One region of the Megasphaera sp. DISK 18 genome, then DNA from elsewhere that is predicted to be linked to it. Evidence: riboswitches for the same ligand, from Rfam matches in the RefSeq annotation. Region 1 holds a riboswitch; each other region holds the start of a gene.
What was found. A riboswitch is a leader RNA that binds a small molecule or an ion and turns the genes downstream of it on or off. The one in region 1 is predicted to bind ZMP and ZTP.

Region 1 (7,506 bases):
GAAGGAATCCGTCTTTGCCGGTCTCCTCGGCCGGGGCGTTCACGTCACCGACTGCGGCTTGGCATCGACGCCGGCCATGTTCATGTCCATCATTTTTGAAGACACGGCCATGGACGGGTCCATCATGATCACGGCCAGCCACTTGCCGTACAACCGCAACGGCCTCAAATTCTTTACCAAAGACGGCGGCCTTGAAAAGCAGGAAATCAAAGAAGTCCTGACCATCGCTTCGAATTTATCGGCAACGGCCGTATCGACGGCAGCCATCGCCTCGCTGGACCTCATCGACCGCTATGCCCTCCACCTGCGCCAGAAGATCTGCGCCGGTCTCCGTGCGGGCATGTTCGACCGTCCCTTGGAAGGGATGCACATCGTCGTCGACGCCGGTAACGGCAGCGGCGGTTTCTTTGCCACTAAAGTATTGGCCCCCCTCGGCGCCGATACGACAGGAAGTCAGTTCCTCGAACCGGACGGCCACTTCCCGAATCATATCCCCAATCCGGAAAATAAAGAAGCCATGGCGGCCATTCGAAAAGCCGTCCTCGACAACAAGGCCGACCTGGGCCTCATCTTCGATACCGACGTCGACCGCATGAGCGCCGTCCTGCCCAGTGGGGAAGAAATCAACCGCAACGCCCTCATCGCCATGATGGCCGCTATCTTAGCTCCGGACTATCCGGGCAGTACCATCATTACCGACTCGGTCACGTCCGACGAATTGACGACCTTCCTTCAGGACGAACTGCACCTCGTCCATCACCGTTACATGCGGGGCTATAAGAATGTCATCGACGAATGCATCCGCCTTAACAAGGCCGGCACCGTATCGCCCTTGGCCATCGAAACGTCGGGCCACGGCGCCTTAAGTGAAAACTACTACCTCGACGACGGCGCTTATTTGGCTGTCAAACTCCTCATGGCCGCCGCCAAGGCCAAGAAAGCCGGAAAGCCCTTGGGCGACCTCATCGCAGCCCTCGGCCAGCCTGCTGAAGGTGTCGAATACCGCCTCAAGATAAAGGGCGACGACGCGCAGGCCTATGGTGCCGACGTCCTCAAAGCCTTTGAAGAACGGGCCGAACAAGCCGGGATTTCCATTGCCAAACCGTCTTATGAAGGTGTCCGCCTCGTATTCGACGGCGGCTGGGCTCTCTTGCGCATGTCCCTCCACGACACCAATATGCCCCTTAACATCGAAAGCAAGACCGTCGGCGGATGTGAAACCATCGCCAAGACCGTAAAAGGTTTCCTGGCCGGTTTTGACCGCTTGGACATTACCGTCCTTCCGGATTAAGACAGGCGGCGTCTTGTTCCAACGTCCATTCATACCGTACGTAAAAACAGCCCTTGACGACGAGGGCTGTTTTTTTGTATAATAAATGCACAATCATGTGACTGACGGAAGTGGAGTTACCACGGGGAGCATGATTTCTTGAAGCCGACCGTCTGGGCAACTTACCAGCGGAGCGGCCTTTTTTTATGCAGCGGACAAGGAGTGACTACCATGGCAAAGGTATTAAGCGATATCGAAATTGCACAACAGACGACATTAGAACCGATTACGACCATTGCAAAAAAGGTCGGACTGACCGACGACGACTTGGAACTCTACGGCAAATATAAGGCCAAGATTTCCTTTGACGCCATCAAGCGCCTTTCTAAAGAAAAAGACGGCAAACTCGTCTTGGTTACGGCCATTACGCCGACGCCGGCCGGCGAAGGCAAGACCTTAACGACCATCGGTTTGGCACAGGCTTTGAATTACATGGGCCATAAGGCCGTCGTCGCCCTGCGCGAACCGTCCCTCGGCCCTGTCTTTGGCATCAAAGGCGGCGCTGCCGGCGGCGGTTATTCCCAGGTCCTGCCCATGGAAGACATCAACCTCCATTTCACCGGTGACATGCATGCCATTACGGCGGCCAACAACCTTCTGGCAGCGGCCATCGACAACCACGTCCATCAGGGCAATGCCCTTCGCATCGACGTGCGCCGCATCATCTGGAAGCGGGTCATGGACATGAACGACCGGGCCCTTAGAAACCTCGTCGTCGGCATGGGCGGCAAGGTCTGCGGCTTCCCGCGGGAAGACCACTTCATGATCACCGTCGCTTCGGAAATCATGGCAGCTCTGTGCTTAGCCCGTGACCTCATGGACCTCAAGAAACGGATGGGGGACATCACCGTCGCCTATGACCTGGACGGCAATTTGGTTACGGCCCGTCAGCTCGGCGTCGAAGGCGCCATGGCTATCCTCATGAAAGATGCCATCAAACCGAATCTGGTCCAGACCATCGAACATACGCCGGCCCTCGTTCACGGCGGTCCCTTTGCCAATATCGCCCACGGCTGCAACTCCGTCGTCGCCACGAAACTGGCCATGAAGATGGGCGACATCGCCGTTACGGAAGCCGGTTTCGGTGCCGACCTCGGCGCTGAAAAGTTTATGGACATCAAGTGCCGCTTCGCCGGGATCAAACCTGATGCCGTCGTCATCGTCGCTACCGTCCGGGCCCTCAAGATGCACGGCGGCGTCGACAAGAAGAACCTTCAGGAAGAAAACGTCGAAGCCTTGAAGAAGGGCTTTGAAAACCTCGCCAAACACATCGAAAACATGCGCCTCTTCGACGTTCCCGTCGTCGTCGGCATCAATAAATTCATCAGCGACACCGACGCTGAAATCGAAACCCTGCGCCAGCTCTGCGCCGACTACGGCGTCGAAGCAGCCCTCAACAACTGCTGGGCCGAAGGCGGCAAGGGCGGCGTCGAAATGGGCGAAAAAGTCCTCAAGATGCTGGAACAGCCCAAGACGCCGTACAAACCGATCTACGACGTCAACGATTCCATTCCGGACAAACTGACGGCCATCGTTCAGAAGATTTACGGCGGCGACGGCGTCGTCTTTGAAGGCAACGCCAAGAAACAGATTCAGGAACTGGAAGCCTTCGGCCTCGACCACATGCCGATCTGCGTGGCCAAGACCCAGTATTCCCTGTCGGACAATCCGGCTCTCCTGGGGGCTCCCAAGCACTTTACGGTCACCGTCAAAGACGTCCGCGTCTGCACCGGTGCCGGCTTCATCGTCTGCCAGACGAGCAACATCATGACCATGCCGGGCCTGCCGAAGGTCCCGGCGGCCAACCGCATGGACATCGACGAAAACGGCGTCATTACAGGTCTCTTCTAAGATGGATTATACGAAGTTCCAATCGATGCCTCTCGACCAACTCTTAGCGGTGACGGCCTCTAAAGAGCCCATTCCCGGCGGCGGCGGCATCGCTGCCATGACGGCTGCATCGGCAGCAGCCTTAGTGGAAATGGTGGCCAACCTGACCATCGGGAAAAAAGGGTATGAAGAAATCGAAAAGCTCATGGTGTCCATCCGCGACAAGGCACAGGCCTTGCGCCAACGCTATCTCGACGGCATCGCCGAAGACGCGGCGGCCTTCGACAACGTCATCCGTTCCGTCCGCCTGCCAAAGGATACGCCCCATCGGGCGGCCATCGTCGAACAGGCCTTTAAAGATGCGGCTACGTCGCCTTTTGAGCTGGGGAAGGACATCTTTGCCCTCCTTCAACTGGCAGAACAAGCCGTCCGTTACGGCAACGCCTGGGTCATCACCGACGGGGCCATTGCTGCCATGAACGCCAGAGCCGCCATGAGGTCTGCCTTCTACAGCGTCCGCATCAATCTGCGGTCCATCAAAGACGAAGCCTTCGTAGCCCGTATGATTGCCCAGATTCGCGAAATTGAAGAAAAGGCCGTCATGGTCGAACAGAATGTAGAATACGAATATCGTCAGCGATAATAAAAACAGCATAACCTGAGAGAGACTGTCGTACCCGTGTGCGGCAGCCTCTCTTGTTATATAGGGCAAGATACCGTATAATATAAAGTATACGAAAGGAGAATACAATGTTTGATTTTAATATACTCGCGATTATCGCCGGTATCCCCGGCCTGCTCATTGCCCTGGTCATTCACGAATATGCCCACGCCCAAGTCGCAGACTGGATGGGGGACGATACGCCGCGGATGATGGGGCGCCTGACACTGAATCCCGTAGCTCACATCGATCCGGTAGGACTGATGATGCTCCTCGTAGCCCGCTTTGGCTGGGCGAAACCGGTCATGATCAACCCCGGAAACTTCCGCAACTGGCGGAAAGGGGAGATCTGCGTGGCCCTGGCCGGCCCGGTGTCCAACCTGATTACAGGCTTTATCGCCCTCGTCGTCCAGCTGATTTTCGCCAAGCTGAACCTCTTCACCTCGACGGCCCTGCCCATGGTGCTGCAGCTCATCGTCTTGTACAACGTCAACTTCGCCATCTTCAACATGCTGCCCTTGCCGCCCCTCGACGGCTCACGGGTCCTGATGTGTTTTTTGCCGACGGAATGGTCGTATAAGCTGGCCAGCATCGAACGCTACAGCTTCCTGATCCTCATCGCCTTGATGATGACCCCTGTTTTTACGTATATTTTGATTCCCCTGCAGCGCTTGATCTTCACCTTGTTCTCGCTGCTTTTGGCTCCCTTTTGGTAAGGAGGGTTTATGATGATGTATAAGAAAATACTCGCAGCCGGTTTACTGTGGACGGCCCTTACGGCTTCGGCCGGCGCTTTTGACTATAACCAGTCCGTCGATGAAATCGCGGCCAATCCCTTGACGGCCTATCAGACGGTGTACCTCGGCATGCCGAGAGCCGATTTTGACGGCAACTTCTCGGTTTTATCGGATTGGACCTTCTACGGCAGCACCGTGTCCTTCACGGAAAAAGCCGAACGGACGTCGGTCGTAAAGAACGTTTCCGTCACGGAAGGCATCGAAATCTTTTCGGCCGATACGTCGGCCAAAGGCCGGGTCCTCGCCTTTGACAACTATTTCAAGACCAAGGATAAGGCCACGGCCAAGTCCATTTACACCCGCCTCGTAGCCACAATCTATTCCAATATGGAAAACTTCCCGGTCAAACAGAGCGATAAGGAAGTGGAATGGAAACAAGACGACGTCTCCATTACCGTCGCCTTTGACGGCCAAAAGGACAGTGACGGCGACTACATCGTCTACATCCGCCGCTACAACAACAAGATCCTGAAATAGCCTTTGTTGACAATGAACCTGAGAACGTATATAATAGGGTCATAGTTAGTTTAACCTTTTGACCTTTAGCTTTTTTTGAAGAGGGTGAGTTTTATGAACAGTGTGAAAACGGTATTCCTCATGACGGCCCTGGCCTGTATCCTCATGGCTCTGGGCGGCATTTTCGGCGGCCGCAGCGGCGTCATGATTATGTTTATTATCGCCATGGGTATGAATTTCTTCTCCTATTGGTTCAGCGATACCATGGTACTGCGGGCTTACAAGGCCGAACAGGTCGGGGAAGATCATTATCTGTACCGCATCGTAGCCGATTTGGCGCAGCGTGCCGATTTGCCTATGCCCAAAGTCTACATCATTCCGACCGACGTGCCCAACGCCTTTGCAACCGGACGAAATCCGTCCCACGCAGCCGTAGCGGCAACGGCAGGAATCATGAATCTCCTCGATGAAGATGAAATCCGTGGCGTTTTGGCCCATGAAATGAGCCACGTCCTTCACCGCGACATCCTGATCAGCACCATCGTCGCTTCCTTTGCCAGTGCCATCGCCATGATCGCCAATATGGCCCAGTGGGCTGCCATCTTCGGCAGCGGCCGCGACAATGACGGCGAAGGCGGCAATCCCATCGCCCTCATCGCAACGGCTCTCTTAGCGCCCTTAGCGGCGTCGGTCATCCAAATGGGTATCTCGCGGACGCGGGAATACATGGCCGATGAAGAAGGGGGACGCATGATCGACGATCCCATCGCCCTGGCCCGTGCCTTGGCGAAAATCGACAATTACGCCCACTATCAGGTATTGCCCGGTGCCAGCAAGGCAACGGCCCACATGTGCATCATCAATCCCTTTTCCGGCGCCCGCAGTACGCTGATGAACTTGTTCAGCACTCATCCGCCGACAGAAGAACGCATTGCACGCCTGGAAGACTTAGACAGACAATTACACGGATAAGACCTATGCAGCCGCTCGCCGGAAATTATTTCCGGCGAGCGGTTTTTTCCGTTTCCCGGCGTTTGCATTTTTTTGCAGAAACGATATAATTAAACCATTGCAGCCACACCGTTTTTTTATGACAGGAGGGGATAAGGGTTGGCACAATATATCATGCTGCAGGGGACGAGTTCCCATGTCGGCAAGAGCATCCTTACGACGGCCTTGTGCCGTATTTTTTTACAAGAGGGACAGCGCGTCGTTCCTTTTAAGGCCCAGAATATGGCCCTCAATTCTTATGTGACCGCCGACGGGCTGGAAATGGGCCGGGCCCAGGTCGCCCAAGCCGAGGCGGCAGGTCTCTTACCCATGGTCGACATGAATCCCGTCCTCTTGAAGCCTACGGGAAATGCCTGCTCTCAGGTCATCCTCAATGGCCGCCCCGTGGGCAATATGTCGGCCCGGGAATACCATAAGGGCTACGCCATCAAAGCCTTTGACGCCGTAAAAGAGGCCCTCACACGCCTCGATGGGGCCTACGACACCTTGGTCATCGAAGGCGCCGGAAGTCCGGCCGAAATCAACCTTAAGGACCACGACATCGTCAATATGCGCGTCGCCAAATACCTGGGCGCACCGGTCCTCTTAGTAGCCGATATCGACCGCGGCGGCTCCTTAGCGGCACTGGTGGGCACCTTGGAACTCCTCGACGACGAAGAACGGGCTCACGTCAAAGGCCTGATCATCAATAAATTCCGCGGCGACGTCTCCCTCTTTACGCCGGCTGTCGAGTTCTTAGAGAAAAAGACGGGAAAGCCCGTCTTAGGCGTCATTCCCTATATCGGCGACCTCGGCATCGACGACGAAGATTCTGTGTCCTTGGAGGACAAGGGAAGAGGGCCGCTGGCCGATACGGTAAACATCGCTGTCGTCAAGGTCCCGAAGATTTCCAATTTCACCGACTTCGACAGCCTGTCGCGGGAAGAAGATACCAATCTCTATTATATCAGCCGGCCCGATGAACTTTCAGGGGCCGACGTCGTCATCCTGCCGGGCAGCAAGAACACGACGGAAGACTTATTGTTCCTCAAGGAAAATGGCTGGGATAAGGCCCTCACAGCCTTTATGGCAGCGGGGAAACCGGTCATCGGCATCTGCGGCGGCTACCAGATGATGGGTGATGCCGTCGTCGATCCCGACGGGAGCGAATCCGACTTAGGCTGCGTCGAAGGCCTTCACATCCTTCAGGGGACGACGACCTTCAGCCCGGAGAAGCTGACTTTTCAGGTGACGGCCGAATGCCGGAGCCTGCCCTTTTTGGGCGAGTCTATCGATGCCGGGACGCTTACGGGCTACGAAATCCATATGGGACGGACCGACGTTGATGGCAGCGATGCCCATCCCTTCGTCGTGACCAGCCGCTCGAAAGCGCCCTGCCAAGTAACGGTCGGTGCAGCCCGGACGGATGGCCTGGCTTGGGG
Region 2 (7,506 bases), on a different contig from region 1:
CATCGACCGCAAGGTCGTCGAAGACATGGTTCATAAGGGCGGCACCGTCGGCCGTCCCCATATCGCCCGCATGCTCGTCGAAAAAGGCTATTTCCCTGATGTAAAGACCGTCTTTGACAAGGTTCTCTATCATGGCGGCCCCCTCTACGTACCCTATACGCGGCGGACCATCGACGAATGCGTGGCCCTCATCCGCAAGGTCGGGGGACTGGCCGTCTTAGCCCATCCGGGCCTCTTGAAGCGGACTTTGGATGAAGTCCTGACTCATGATTTTGACGGTGTCGAAGTGTACCATCCCAAGAACCGCGGCCGTTTCGACGAATTTTTGGAATTAGCCAAAAAGCGCAATTGGTATATCAGCGGCGGCTCCGATTTTCACGGGACCGTCGGCCGTTTCCCGGAAAAGCTCGGCATCTTTACCGTCGATGCTGAAAAGGTACAGGCTTTGTTGTCTCACGCAACCTAATAAAGGCAGGTGACAGACATGGAAGTTGTCGGTTTTATCGGCGCCAGCGGGACGGGGAAAAGCCACCATGCCCTGGTCGTCGCCTACGATCACGATATTCAGACGATCATCGATGACGGACTCCTCATCGATCACAACCGCATCGTTGCCGGCCGGTCGGCCAAGGATGAAACGAATCGCCTCAAGGCCGTGCGCCGCGCCGTATTCAATAACCCGGACGACGCCGCTGCCATGAAGGCAGCCTTAGCCAAAGCAGCTCCTGAAAAACTGCTCATCCTGGGAACGTCGCGGCACATGATTCACCGCATCTGCGAAGCCCTCGAGCTTCAGGAACCGTCGCGGTTCATCCGCATTGAAGACGTCTCGTGCTCGGAGGAAATCGAAAAGGCTCAAAGTATCCGCATCAAAGAGGGAACGCATATCATCCCCGTGCCGACGATGGAGCTGAAACCCCATTTTCGCGGCTATCTTTTGGATTCGATCCGTTCTTTCTTTTATGACAACAACGGCAAGAAATTGTCGCCCTTCGAGCGTTCCGTCGTTCGTCCCATCTTCAGTTATTATGGGAAACTGACGTTTTCCAACGACGTCCTTGAAAGCCTGGTCCGCCATGCTTTGAGTCAAAATGAAGGCGTGACCAAGGTCAATCGCCTGAAAGTGGCTATCAACTATAACTCGACGCGCAACGGTCTGGCTATTATCTTGTCCCTGACCATTGCCTACGGAGAAAATATAAAGAAACTCATGAGCCGCATCCGTCGCGATATCCAGCACGAAGTGGAATATACGACGGGCATGGCTGTGGAAATCCTCAAGATTACTGTGCGCGACATTTCACCGCAGCCGCCGGAAGAGGAATCATAGAGGGTATCACCTGAAAAGGGCTGCTGACGGCAGCTCCTTTTTCTTGACAGCCTGAATCGGCGGACGGTATAATAAGGTGAAGCATGTGACTGACGGAAGTGGAGTTACCACGGGGAGCATGATTCATAAGAGCCGACCGTCTGGGCGAAACGTTCCAGAAGTGTCGGTATTTTTTTATTTTGGGTCTATCAGGAGGTATCACGATGAACGAACTGAAATTAAAATACGGCTGCAACCCGAACCAGTCGTCGTCCCGGGTATATATGAAGGATGGCAGCGCCCTTCCTTTTACGGTCCTTTGCGGCCGCCCCGGCTATATTAATTTGCTCGACGCCTTTAACAGCTATCAGTTGGTCAAGGAATTGAAAGAAGCGACAGGCCTTCCGGCAGCGGCTTCCTTCAAGCACGTCAGCCCGGCCGGCGCCGCCGTTGCCACGGAGATGAGTGATACCCTGAAGAAGATATATTGGGTCGATGATCTGAAACTGTCGCCCTTGGCCACGGCCTATGCCTGCGCCCGCGGTGCCGATCGCATGAGTTCTTACGGCGATTTCGTTGCCCTCTCCGATGTCTGCGACGTCGAAACGGCAACCCTCTTGAAGCGAGAAGTATCGGACGGCGTCATTGCTCCCGGCTACAGCGACGAAGCCCTGGCTATTTTAAAGACTAAGAAAAAGGGCAATTACTGCGTCCTTCAGATTAATGCCGATTACAAGCCCCAGCCTGTCGAATCGAAAGAAGTCTACGGCGTCACCTTTGAACAGGAACGAAATGAAGCCAAGATCACGGCCGATATGCTGCAGAACATCCCTACGCAGAACAAGGACATCCCGGCGGCTGCTCAGCGCGATCTCATCATCGCCCTCATTACCTTAAAATACACCCAGTCCAACTCCGTCTGCTACGTAAAAGACGGCATGACCATCGGTGTCGGCGCTGGTCAGCAGTCCCGCGTCCACTGCACCCGTCTGGCCGGCAATAAGGCCGACGTCTGGTGGCTCCGTCAGAACCCGAAAGTCTTGAACCTGCCCTTCCGCGACGACGTCCGTCGTCCGAATCGGGACAATGCCATCGACGTCTACATCTCCGACGATTACGAAGACGTCTTGGCCGACGGTATCTGGCAGGATCTCTTTACGGAACAACCGCAGCCCCTTACGCGGGAAGAAAAGAAGGCTTGGATTGCCCAGCTCCACGGCGTAGCCCTTGGCAGTGATGCTTTCTTCCCCTTTGGCGACAACATCGAACGGGCTCATCGCAGCGGCGTCGATTACATCGCCCAGGCCGGTGGTTCGATCCGCGACGACAATGTCATCGAAACGTGCGATAAATATGGAATTGCCATGGCTATGACCGGCCTGCGCCTCTTCCATCATTAAACCGAATACCCTTGCAGCTATTGTAAGATCGTGTGCTTGAAAACTTCGGGCCCATGGTGAGACTTCCTGTCGTCACCGTGGGCCCTTGTTTTATATAACATTACCCTTGATGATGAGGAAGGGGAATCGTATTTTCTTCAGATTGTTTTGCCAAGGTTCCTCTGCGGCGATATAATGAACATATATTATAATAGATACATAAGGAGGGAATTCTATGACACAATATAGGTCGGTCTGCCCCTATGACTGTCCCGACGCCTGCGGTCTCTTAGTAAACGTCGAAGACGGTCGCGTCGTTTCGGTGAAGGGCGATGAAAGCCATCCCTTTACGCGGGGGACGATGTGCCCCAAGATGGCTCACTATGAACGGACGGTCCATTCGCCGCGGCGACTGACGACGCCTTTAAAGCGGACGGGAGCGAAGGGGAGCGGAGAATTTGAGCCCATCTCTTGGGATCAGGCCCTAGATGAAATCGCAGCTTCGTGGAAACAAATTATCGCCGAAAAGGGACCGGAAGCTATCTTGCCCTACTCCTACGCCGGCACCATGGGCATCGTCCAGCACGATGCTCTGCATGGCTTGTTTTATCGGCTAGGTGCGTCGGAACTCGACCGGACGATTTGCGCACCGGCCAAGGGGCAGGGGTTCAAAGACGTCATGGGCGGTACCTTGCCGACGGCGCCCCAGGAAGCGCAAAACAGCGACGCCATCTTCTTGTGGAGCATTCACATGATGGCCACCAATATCCACTTCAAACACGACGTCGACGCTGCTCGGGAAAGGGGAGCCGTCATTTGGTGCATCGATACGTACCGCACCAAGACGGCCGATTTGGCTGATCATTTCGTCGCCATTCGCCCCGGTACGGACGGTGCCCTAGCTCTCGGTATGATGCACGTCTTGGTTAGAGACGGGCTGACCGACGAAGCCTTTCTGTCTGAAAAAGTCCTCGGTTGGGAGGAACTGAAAGAAAAAGTCATTCCTCGCTATACGCCGGAAGAAACGGAAAACATTACCGGCGTCCCGAAGGCTGTCGTCGAAGAATTGGCTCAGGCCTACGGCAAGGCGCGGGCGCCCTTCATTCGTCTGGGAAGCGGCCAGTCCCGCTACCGCAACGGGGCGATGACGACGCGGCTCATCACCTGCCTTCCGGCCGTCGTCGGCGCTTGGGGAAAACGAGGCGGGGGAATCTTGACCTCAGCCGGCGCGTCTTCGGCCTATGATAAGAGCATCGTTACGCGTCCCGACTGGAAGAAACCCGGAAAACGTCTGGTCAACATGTGCCGTATCGGTCAGGCCCTTACGGAAGACGACAGCATCCAGAGCCTCTTCGTCTATTCGTCGAACCCGGCCTGTACGGCACCGGATCAGAATGCCGTCCTAAAGGGCCTTTCGCGGGACGATTTGTTCACCGTCGTCCACGAACGCTTCATGACTGATACGGCCCGCTACGCCGACATTATCTTGCCGGCGACGACGTCTCTAGAGCACGATGACGCCTACTATTCTTACGGTAACTATACGATCCAGTGCGGCTATGCCGTCATCGAACCTCTCGGCGAAAGCCGGTCCAACTGGCGTCTTGCCTGTGATCTGGCCAAGTCTCTCGGCATTACCGATCCCTTTTACGACCAGTCCGAACGGGACCTCGTCGATAAACTCATCACCTCGACGGTAAAATGGCCCCTTCCCGTCGATCAGGACTGCCTGCGCTCAGGCCGGCCGACACCCCTTCCCATGCCGGAAGACTATCAGACGACTTTTGCGACGCCGTCGGGAAAGATCGAAATTCGCAACGATGCCTTGACACCGGCATTGCCCGATTATATGCCCCTTGATCCCGATGAGGGAAAACTGGCCTTCGTCAACGGCGCCGATATGCGCATCCTCGATTCATCCTTTAATGAACGGGATGAATTGACGGCCAGCCATACGATGGACCTCTTCGTCCACCCTGAGGATGCCGACCGCTACGGCCTCGCTGACGGTGAGTTCGTGACCCTCAGCAATAAAAGAGGGCAGGCCGACTTTACGGTCCGTATCAGTGACCGTACCGTCCCGGGCCAGGTCGTCAGCGAAGGCGTATGGTGGCGCGAACGCGTCAAAGGCGGCGGCGCGTCGGTCAACGTCCTTACCAGCCAGCGTCTGACCGATGAAGGCCGGGGCAGTACTTTTTATGACGTCCGCGTCAATCTGACAAGTAAAAATACTTGACAGAGTAGACCGATTCCGGTATACTGTCAAAGTACGCTGTTTGAAAGGCGGTGAAGCCATGCTTGAAGATGTAGTCCGTAAGGGACGGCTCCTCGATTTGTACGGGCCGTTATTGACGGAGAAGCAGCGGCGCTGTATGGAAATGTATTTCGATATGGACCTGTCCTTGAGTGAAATCGGGGAAGAACTGCAGATTTCCCGTCAAGGCGCTTACGACATGCTCAAGCGCGCTTCCCATTCGCTGGAAAGCTATGAACAGCGGCTTCGGTTGCTGGCCCGCTTCGATGCGGTCCGGGAACAGATCGATGAAGTCCAGAACCTGCTTGAAGGTCAAGGACCCGGCGATATTGAAAGAGCTAAACAACTTTTACATGAAATAGATTTATAAAAGGAGGCCCCTCATGCCATTTGAAAGTCTGTCCGAACGATTCCAGGCGGCCTTTAAAAAGCTTCGCGGCAAAGGGAAGCTTTCTGAAGAGGATGTCAGTGAAGCGCTGAAAGAGATGCGCCGCGCTCTGCTCGAAGCGGACGTCAACTTTGCCGTCACCAAAGACTTTATTAAGAAGGTCAAAGAAAAAGCCGTCGGTGAAGAAGTCTTCGGCAGCTTGAATGCGTCGCAGACGGTCATCAAAATCGTCCGCGATGAATTGACGGAACTCCTCGGCGGGACCCAGAGCCGGATTACCATTGCGCCGAAACCGCCGACGATCATCATGCTCGTCGGTCTCCAAGGGGCCGGTAAGACGACGACGGCAGCTAAGCTCGCCAAAAAACTGAAGTCTCAAGGCAAGAGCCCGCTCATGGTAGCAGCCGACGTCTATCGCCCGGCGGCTATCACCCAGCTGCAGGTCCTCGGTCAGGAACTGGATATGCCCGTTTACACCGAAGACGGCAGTAAGGACCCCGTTGCCATTGCCCAGCATGCTATTCCCTATGCGACCAGCCATTTGCGCGACGTCGTTATCATCGATACGGCCGGGCGCCTTCATATCAACGAAACCTTGATGGATGAATTGATTCACATTAAAGAAAATGTTCATCCTCATGAAATTCTCTTAGTCGTCGACGCCATGACTGGTCAGGATGCCGTTACGGCGGCTTCTGCCTTCGATAAAGCCCTCGGTATCGACGGCATGATTATGACCAAGCTCGACGGCGATGCCCGCGGCGGGGCCGCCTTGTCCATCAAGGCCGTCACGGGCAAACCTATCAAATTCATCGGTGTCAGCGAAAAGCTCGACGGCATCGAAGAATTTCATCCCAATCGTTACGCATCGCGTATCCTCGATTTAGGCGACGTCGAAACGATCATCGAAAAAGCCCAGGCTGCTTTCGATGAAGAGTCCATGGAAAACATGAAGAAGACCATGAAGAGCGGGTCTTTCACCTTCGATGATTTCCTCTCCCAGCTTCAGATGATTAAGAAGATGGGCAACATGGGCAGCTTACTTAGCCTCATTCCCGGCATCGGGAAGTACAAGAAAGAACTCGACAAGGTCGATATGGACGGCAAGGAATTCAAGCGAATCGAAGCCATCATCACGTCCATGACGGCTCAAGAACGGTCGAGTGCCAACCCCAAAATGCTGATTAAGGACAGCCGTAAGCGCCGCATCGCTAAGGGCAGCGGTACTCGTGTCCAAGACGTCAACCGCCTCATCAAGCAGTTCATGGAAATGCAGAAGATGATGAAGCAGGCCAAGAAAGCACAAAAGAGTAAACGACGGGGTTTTATGCCTCGTCTGCCTTTTTAAATGGATTTCCCGATTTATCGTGGAAATAAGATATTCTGACAAGGAGGTGATTTTCAATGATTAAAATTCGTTTGGCCCGTTTAGGTGCTAAAAAGAAACCGATCTACCGCGTTGTCGTTGCTGATTCCCGCAATGCTCGTAACAACGGTCGTCCCGTTGCAACCCTCGGCATGTACGATCCGTCCAAAGACATGGATACTCGTCTGACCGTCGATGCAGAAGCTGCAGTAGCTTGGCTCGGTAAAGGCGCACAGCCGACAGATACGATCCGTTCTATCTTCAAGAAAGCTGGCATCATGGCCCAGTTTGAAGCATCCAAAAAGTAAGTGAGGCTGGATACTATGGAAGAATTGATTGCGTGTATCGCCCGGTCTCTGGTAAAGAATCCGGAAGCGGTTACAGTTACCAAGATTCAAAAAAAAGGCCTCGAAGTCTATCAGCTTCATGTCGCACCCGAAGATATGGGCAAAGTCATTGGCAAGCAAGGTAAAATTGCGAAAGCATTGCGCCTTGTTGTCAAGGCTGCGGCAGTGAAGGCGAATAAGAAAGTATCAGTGGATATCGTATAGGAGGTACCATGGATCAGATTACATTGCGCATTCCCGTTGCCGTTAAGGCAAAAGTCACACAGTCCCTTAAGGACCGTATCCTCAAGAATGCCGATCAGGCCCTGAGTGATATCGATCGGGAAATGCAGAACCTGGAATTCCAGGCTAAACGCATGATGACCGAACAGGCCAAAATCGATGCCCAGGGACTTATTTCCCTGCGTGCGCAAGTAGAAGAACAGAAACAGCGTCTCGTCTCGGCTCGAGCTAAAGCTCAGCA
Region 3 (7,506 bases), on a different contig from region 1:
GAAAGAAGCTGAAAAGGCCTTGAAGATTTTAGGCGGTACGGTGGCCCGTGTGAAGGCCGTTCAGCTTCCGGGACTCGATGAGGTGCGGGCCGTCATCTATATTCAAAAGACTGGCGAAAGTCCTAAAAAATATCCGCGCAAGCCGAAAATGGCTGTAAAAAATCCTTTATAAAGGAGAGGTGCAATTATGTCTTTGAAAAAAATGATTTGTTTGGCTGCCGCTGCCTGTATGACCCTGGCAGCGCCGGTCTTTGCCGATGAACTGCAGAAACCGGATATCGAGGCTCATGCAGCCTATGTTATGGATGCCGATACGGGGGATGAACTCTATGCGAAAAATGCCGATGACCTGGCCTATCCCGGCAGTACGACGAAAATTATGACGGCCATCCTCGGTATTGAGCTCGGTAAGGGGCAGAATATGATGGATAAACCCCTTAATATTACGAATGATATCTATGACATCGAAAGTGATGCCTCCGTTCTCGGCATCAAACCGGGCGATCAGATTACCCTCAGTAATGGCATGACCGGCATGATGCTCGTATCGGGCTGTGATGCAGCCGTTGCCGTCGCCGAAACGGTGACGCCGACAGAATCTGATTTTGTTGCCAAGATGAATGAAAAAGCAGCTGCTTTAGGCGCTTCTCATACGCACTTTGCCAATCCTCACGGCCTTCCCGATACGAACCATTACTCGACGGCTCGCGACATGGCTGTTATCGCTGCCTATGGCATGAAGATTCCTGAATTTCAGGATATGGTCAGCCGAAGCGAATTCGACATGCCCTATATGGACGGCGGATTCAAGCACTGCACGTCGACCAACGAGTTTTTGACCAGCGGCTTTGCCGGCGCCAACGGCATCAAGACCGGTACGACCAATGCCGGTGGTCCTTGTCTTGTCGTTTCGGCAACGAGAGACGGTCGGACGGTCATCGCATCGATCATGAATTCGAGCGACCGCTATGGCGATGCCCAGAAACTGATGACCTACGCTTTTTCGGCTCTGAAAGATGCGGAACCTGCAGAAAATGTCTACATCGTGCGCCATGCACCGGCAGGCCAGACCTTATCGGATATTCAGGAAAAGCAGCAGCAGGCCGCTGAATTAGCTGCTCAGCAGGGGCAGGAACAATCGTCGAGTGCAGCAACGACACAAAAAGCTGCCGGCCAGTCCACGGAATCGAAGGATTACGTTCCTTTTTCTCCGGCCGCTTAAAATTTGATATTGACAAAATAAATCAATATTCGTATAATAACATCAGCAGATTCGTACAGGACTGACGGATTCAAGTGGAGCAACCACGTGAACTGTACGAAGCCATTTCATGCCGACCGTCTGGGCAAGTGTATGCTACTAACATATTCTTGGGCCCGGGGGTCGGTATATTTTTTTTCAGACCTCTTGGCTCCCTACCTGGAAGGAGATAATGGATCATGAAAAGAAATCGTTGGCTCATCGCTTTGTCGGCTATCGGCCTCCATATTTGTATCGGCAGTGTCTACGCTTGGAGCGTTTTGACCAAGCCGATCATGGAAGCTATGGGCTTTAGCCTGCAGGAAACGACGTGGACTTTTTCTTTAGCTATTTTATTCCTCGGATTATCGGCCGGTTTCTTGGGCAGTTTTGTTCAAAAAATCGGACCTCGCAAATCAGGGCTCTTGTCGATGACCTTCTTCGTCTTGGCTATGTTTGGTACGGCAGCTGCCCTCTACCTGCACAGCCTGCCCATGCTCTACTTGTTCTACGGCGTCATCGGCGGCATCGGCCTGGGGACGGGCTACATTACGCCGGTATCGACGTTGGTTAAGTGGTTCCCTGAAAACCGCGGCTTTGCAACGGGTTTGGCCATCATGGGCTTCGGTTTTGCCAGCCTGATTGCAGGTCCTGCCATGCAAATTCTGGTTCAGTCTTTTGGTCTGGTGGCTAATTTCATCATCCTCGGTATTGTATATATGGTCATCATGACAGCATCGTCCTTATATTTAGCGCCTCCCGAAGAAGATTCGGCAGCGGCTGCTGAAAAGAAATCGAACGTTGAATATGCCGATGCACAGCCTCAGTTTACCGTTCGCGACTCCATGAAAACGTGGCAGTTCTACGCCATTTGGTGGCTCTTCTTTACGAACATTACCTGCGGCATCGCCCTCTTGGCCGTTGCATCTCCCATGGCCCAGGATGTCGTCGGCATGTCGCCTATGGCAGCGGCTTCTATGGTCGGCCTCATCGGTCTCTTGAACGGTGCCGGCCGCATTGCTTGGGCTACCGTTTCCGACTATATCGGCCGTTCGTCGACGTATGTCTTATTCTTCGCCATTGAAATCCTGGCCTTCTGGCAGCTTGCCAATGTAACCAGCGCTTTCAGCTTCCAAATCCTCCTCCTGCTCATCATTACTTGCTATGGCGGCGGTTTTTCCTGCATGCCGGCTTACCTCAGCGACCTTTTTGGTACCAAGTATCTCAGTGCCATTCACGGCCGTATCCTGACGGCTTGGGGGGCTGCCGGCGTTGCCGGTCCGGTCTTGGTATCGATCATCAAAGAAACGACGAACAGCTACGCTACGACGCTGTACTTCTTCGTCGGAGCCTTCGTAGTGGCTTTGGTACTGATGGCATTCTTGAAATACCAGACCCGTCACGGAATTGAAACGACGGCCCAGCCCTCCCGGAGTACCGGTATGTAAGTGCTTTCTTAAACAGAAATGATTGACCTGACCGATTCATCATCGGTTTATGGAAGTTCATGGAAGGAAATTGTCCCTTATATGACAGTTTCCTTCTTTTTTTTTATTTCTATGTGAATAAAATCACTTGAATGAGCTGAGCACATAAATGAACGAATTTGATTGCTTTTTGATTATAATGGTTGTATTTGATTGAAAATGAATGAAAATAACGATATAATATGGCGAGAGGAGGCTGGAAAAGGAAGTGATGCGATGCTGACTGAAGAAAGACATGAAAAAATAATGCGACTCGTCAATACGAGCGGAGCCGTATCTGTTCAGGATTTAGTTAGTTTTTTGAACATCTCGGAATCGACAGTCCGAAGGGATTTACTGACCCTTGATCGGGAAGGCCGCCTGCGCCGTGTTCATGGCGGAGCGACGACGCTTCGAGACGATTCTTTATATGAAGCGGATATGGAGAATTTGCAGGATAAATATTCTATTCATATGAGTGAAAAGCGGCGTATTGCCCAGTATGCAGCCCGATTGATTCATAAAGAGGACTTTGTATATCTCGATGCCGGTTCGACGACGGAACAGCTCGTCGAGTTCCTGGCCGGTTCAGAAGCGACATTTGTTACGAACAGTATCCCCTTGGCACAGAAATTAGGCCGTATCGGCGGCAGGGTTTATATTGTTCCCGGCCGCGTGAAAGGCGATACAGAAGCCATCGTCGGCAGTGAAATGAGAGACATGATCGGCCGCTACCATTTTACCAAGGGCTTTTTTGGTGCTAATGGCATTGCCGTCCATTCCGGCTGTACGACGCCCGATGATGAAGAAGCAGTCTGTAAGAGGGCCGCTTTAGGGCAGTGTATGGATCGTTTTGTCCTAGCTGATTCCAGTAAGTTCGGCTTATCTTCACATATTACATTTGCAGAATTGTCAATGGTTACGCTGATTACGGCGCGGGACGATGACAGCCTCGATTACAAACCGTATCAGCAAATTACGGAGGTGCATATCCTGTGATTTATACAGTTACGTTCAACCCATCCTTAGATTATGTTGTCCATATGAAGAAATTTACAGCCGGTGATATCAATCGGGCAGAGCAAGAAATGATTTATCCCGGCGGCAAGGGCATCAATGTATCCCTCGTTCTCGGCAACCTCCACATCCCGTCTAAGATGCTGGGCTTTGTGGCCGGCTTTACGGGTAAGGAAATCGAACGCCTGGCGAAAGAAAACGGCGGGGATACGGATTTTATCCTCCTCGACGAAGGATGCTCGCGCATTAACCTCAAGGTCAGTGCCGATGACGAAACGGCTGTTAACGGTATGGGTCCGAACATTCCGGAAGATAAGCTCAATGCCCTTTTGGCGCAAATCGATGCCATTGCGGATGGTGATACATTGGTCTTGGCCGGTAGTATTCCCAGTGATATTCCGGACGATATCTATGAACAGATCTTGAAGCGCCTTCAAGGCCGGGATATCCGCGTCGTCGTCGATGCTACAGGCGACTTATTGAAAAATGTCATTAAATATAAACCGTTCCTCATTAAGCCCAATAATTTTGAATTAGGCGAACTGTTCAGCGTCGATCTCAAGACCGATGATGAAATCATCGTCTGCGCTAAACAGCTGCAGGCTATGGGTGCCCGCAACGTCCTCGTTTCTCTCGGGGGAGACGGTGCTCTTCTCCTCGGCGAAGACGGAAAAGTATACCGCCGTCCGTCCCCGAAGGGCACACTGGTCAACTCTGTCGGTGCCGGAGACAGTATGGTGGCCGGATTCCTGGCCGGGTTTGAATCGGCTAAGGGCGACCTCAATGAAGCTTTAAAGATGGGCATCAGCGCCGGCAGTGCTTCGGCCTTTAATGAATGGCTGGCAACGGAATCCCAGATTCGGGACATTTATTCCCAGTTATAAGTGAATTTGTACTTTTTGTATTAGAGAATTGAATGGTATAGAGAATTAAAGCGAGAAGGAGTGATGTAGATGCGTATTGTAGATTTACTCAAGAAGCAGAGCATTGACCTTAATGCCGCTGTTGCCGATAAGACAGCGGCCATTGGCCACCTCGTCGACCTCATGGATGCCGGCGGTAATTTGAATGACAAAGAGCTGTACAAAGAACGTGTTCTGGCTCGTGAAGCCGAAGGCAGCACGGGTATCGGTGAAGGGATTGCCATTCCTCATGCCAAGACCGAAGCCGTAAACGAACCGGGGCTGGCCTCGATGATCGTTCGTGACGGCGTCGATTACGAAAGCCTCGACGACGAACCGGCTCATCTGTTTTTCATGATTGCAGCCCCGGCCGGCGGTGCCGACGTCCACTTGGAAGTATTGAGCCGTTTGAGCCGTATGCTGATGGATGATGATTTTCGCAATGCCTTGATGCAGGCTAAGACGCCGGAAGAATACCTTGCGACGATCGATAAGGCCGAAGCCGAACAGATTGAAGCCGAAGCCGCAGAAGCGGCCGCTGAAGCCGCTGCGGAAGAAGCACCGGCCGTAGAAGCGGCTCCATCCGAACGACCCTTCATCGTCGGCGTTACGGCTTGCCCGACGGGGATTGCCCATACCTACATGGCTGCCGAAGCTTTGGAAAATAAGGCCGCTGCCATGGGCGTCGACATCAAAGTCGAAACCAATGGTTCCGGCGGGGTTAAAAATCACCTGACCGAAGCCGATATCAAGCGGGCTGTCGGCGTCATCGTCGCCGTCGATAAAGACGTACCGGTCCAGCGCTTTGCCGGCAAAAAGGTCATCTTCACCAAAGTTGCCAACGGCATTAAGATCCCGGAAGAATTGATTCAGACAGTCCTCGACGGCAAAGCTCCCGTTTATCAGGGATCGGAATCGTCTTCTGAATCGGTAGCGGTTGAAAGTGCGGAAAAGGAAAGCGTGGGCCGCCAGATTTATAAGCATTTGATGAACGGCGTATCCCATATGCTGCCCTTCGTTATCGGCGGCGGTATTCTCATCGCCTTGGCCTTCCTCTTCGATATGGATAATGCCGGTGCAGCAAACTTCGGCAGCGGGACGCCTGTCGCCGCCTTATTGAAAAATATCGGCGGCCTGTCCTTCAGTATGATGATGCCTATCCTGGCCGGATACATTGCCATGAGTATCGGTGAACGGCCGGCTCTCATGCCCGGCATCGTCGGCGGTTTCCTGGCGACAACGGGCGGATCCGGTTTCTTTGGAGCCCTCTTTGCAGGCTTCATTGCCGGTTACTTGGTCCTTTTATTGAAAAAAGTCTTGTCGGTCCTGCCGGAATCTTTGGAAGGCACGAAGCCCATCCTGTTTTATCCGGTGTTAGGCCTGGTTCTCATCGGCCTTATCATGACCTTTGTCATCAACCCGCCGACGGCTATCTTTAATACGTGGTTGTTCGACAGCCTCAACAGTATGACGACGTCGAGCCGTATCGTCCTCGGTTTCGTCCTGGGCGGCATGATGTCTATCGACTTTGGCGGTCCTATCAACAAGGCAGCCTACGTCTTTGGGACGGCCTCGCTCATGAGTGCTACCGGTCAGGCTGTCAGCTCGGGCATCATGGCTTCGGTCATGGCCGGCGGCATGGTTCCGCCCCTGGCAATCGCCTTGGCTATGCTGATCTTTAGAAATAAGTTTACGCCGAAAGAACGGCAGTCGACGATTACCAACTTCATCATGGGCCTGTCCTTCATTACGGAAGGTGCCATTCCTTTTGCAGCTTCCGACCCGCTTCGTGTCATTCCGGCCTGCGCCATCGGTTCTGCTGTTGCCGGCTCGCTGTCGATGCTCTTTGGCTGCGCCCTTCCGGCACCTCACGGCGGCATCTTCGTATTCGGCGTCATCACCAATTGGCCCATGTATATCGTCTCTTTAATCGCCGGTGTCATCGTGGCAGCCATCTTACTCGGTATTTTCCGCAAAAAACGTTCTCAAGAGTAATTGCGTAATTTCCATAAATCAAGTACACTATATAATAGAGTTTTATCTCAACTATTCCAAACACTTATTTCCTGAAGGAGGAATTTTCATGAAAGAATTTGAATTTGTTGTAACCGATCCCCAGGGTATCCATGCTCGTCCGGCTGGCCTCTTGGTTAAAGAAGCTAAAAAATTTGAATCCAACATCAGTGTCTTCAAAGGCGCTCGTAAAGGTGATTTGAAAAAAATCTTCACCGTCATGGCTTTAGGGGTAAAGCAGGGTGAATCCATTAAAGTACAGGTAGAAGGCGCTGACGAAGAACAGGCAGCAAGTGCTGTAGAAGCCTTCTTGAAGGAAAACTTCTAAGATTTTTGAGGGGGAAAGCAGATGCTGACGTTAAAAGGTAAGAGTGTCTTTTCCGGTATCAGTATCGGACCGCTGGCACTGTTTCATCGCAACACCATTTCTACAGCCGTTCGGCCCATTGAAAGTGTCGAAGTAGAATTGGCGCGTTTCCAAAAAGCGCGTGAAGAAGCGATGAGCCAGCTGAAAGACTTATATGTTAAAGCTGTAGACAAAGTCGGTGAAGAACAAGCGGCTGTCTTTGAAGTTCATCAGATGATGCTCGATGACGATGACTATGTTGAAGGTATTGAAACAAGAATCCGCGATGAAAGAATGAATGCTGAAGCAGCCGTTGATCAGACGGCTCAAGAACTTGCGGAGATGTTCCGCTCCATGGAAGACGCCTATATGCAGGCCCGTGCAGCCGACGTTCTCGATATTTCCCGCCGCGTAGAGCAGCAGCTCAGCGGCGGCCCGGGGATTGATTTCAGTAACTATGATCAGGTTATCATTGCTGCTGACGACTTGGCACCGAGCGAAACGTTACAGCTCGATACCGAC

Region 2: it holds a riboswitch for ZMP and ZTP, as region 1 does, so the genes downstream of both, A0U42_RS05470 (phosphoribosylaminoimidazolecarboxamide formyltransferase) here and A0U42_RS05100 (formate--tetrahydrofolate ligase) in region 1, are expected to answer to the same signal.
Region 3: it holds a riboswitch for ZMP and ZTP, as region 1 does, so the genes downstream of both, A0U42_RS04630 (OFA family MFS transporter) here and A0U42_RS05100 (formate--tetrahydrofolate ligase) in region 1, are expected to answer to the same signal.

Annotation. Positions count from the first base shown of each region.
Region 1 is NZ_LUGJ01000021.1:67,113-74,618, forward strand. Features, by position in the region: gene A0U42_RS05095 (phosphoglucomutase) at 1-1,291, shown strand, start outside; ZMP/ZTP riboswitch at 1,379-1,456, shown strand; gene A0U42_RS05100 (formate--tetrahydrofolate ligase) at 1,502-3,181, shown strand; gene A0U42_RS05105 (cyclodeaminase/cyclohydrolase family protein) at 3,183-3,803, shown strand; gene A0U42_RS05110 (site-2 protease family protein) at 3,911-4,537, shown strand; gene A0U42_RS05115 (hypothetical protein) at 4,547-5,095, shown strand; gene htpX (zinc metalloprotease HtpX) at 5,189-6,046, shown strand; gene A0U42_RS05125 (cobyric acid synthase) at 6,185-7,506, shown strand, end outside.
Region 2 is NZ_LUGJ01000023.1:8,327-15,832, reverse strand. Features, by position in the region: gene A0U42_RS05480 (PHP domain-containing protein) at 1-466, shown strand, start outside; gene A0U42_RS05475 (Asp23/Gls24 family envelope stress response protein) at 485-1,330, shown strand; ZMP/ZTP riboswitch at 1,406-1,483, shown strand; gene A0U42_RS05470 (phosphoribosylaminoimidazolecarboxamide formyltransferase) at 1,534-2,709, shown strand; gene A0U42_RS05465 (molybdopterin-dependent oxidoreductase) at 2,924-4,924, shown strand; gene ylxM (YlxM family DNA-binding protein) at 4,983-5,312, shown strand; gene ffh (signal recognition particle protein) at 5,326-6,678, shown strand; gene rpsP (30S ribosomal protein S16) at 6,735-7,004, shown strand; gene A0U42_RS05445 (KH domain-containing protein) at 7,020-7,247, shown strand; gene A0U42_RS05440 (YlqD family protein) at 7,256-7,506, shown strand, end outside.
Region 3 is NZ_LUGJ01000019.1:24,923-32,428, forward strand. Features, by position in the region: gene rsmG (16S rRNA (guanine(527)-N(7))-methyltransferase RsmG) at 1-172, shown strand, start outside; gene A0U42_RS04625 (D-alanyl-D-alanine carboxypeptidase family protein) at 188-1,222, shown strand; ZMP/ZTP riboswitch at 1,270-1,355, shown strand; gene A0U42_RS04630 (OFA family MFS transporter) at 1,441-2,688, shown strand; gene A0U42_RS04635 (DeoR/GlpR family DNA-binding transcription regulator) at 2,944-3,705, shown strand; gene pfkB (1-phosphofructokinase) at 3,702-4,607, shown strand; gene A0U42_RS04645 (fructose-specific PTS transporter subunit EIIC) at 4,677-6,620, shown strand; gene A0U42_RS04650 (HPr family phosphocarrier protein) at 6,709-6,966, shown strand; gene ptsP (phosphoenolpyruvate--protein phosphotransferase) at 6,988-7,506, shown strand, end outside.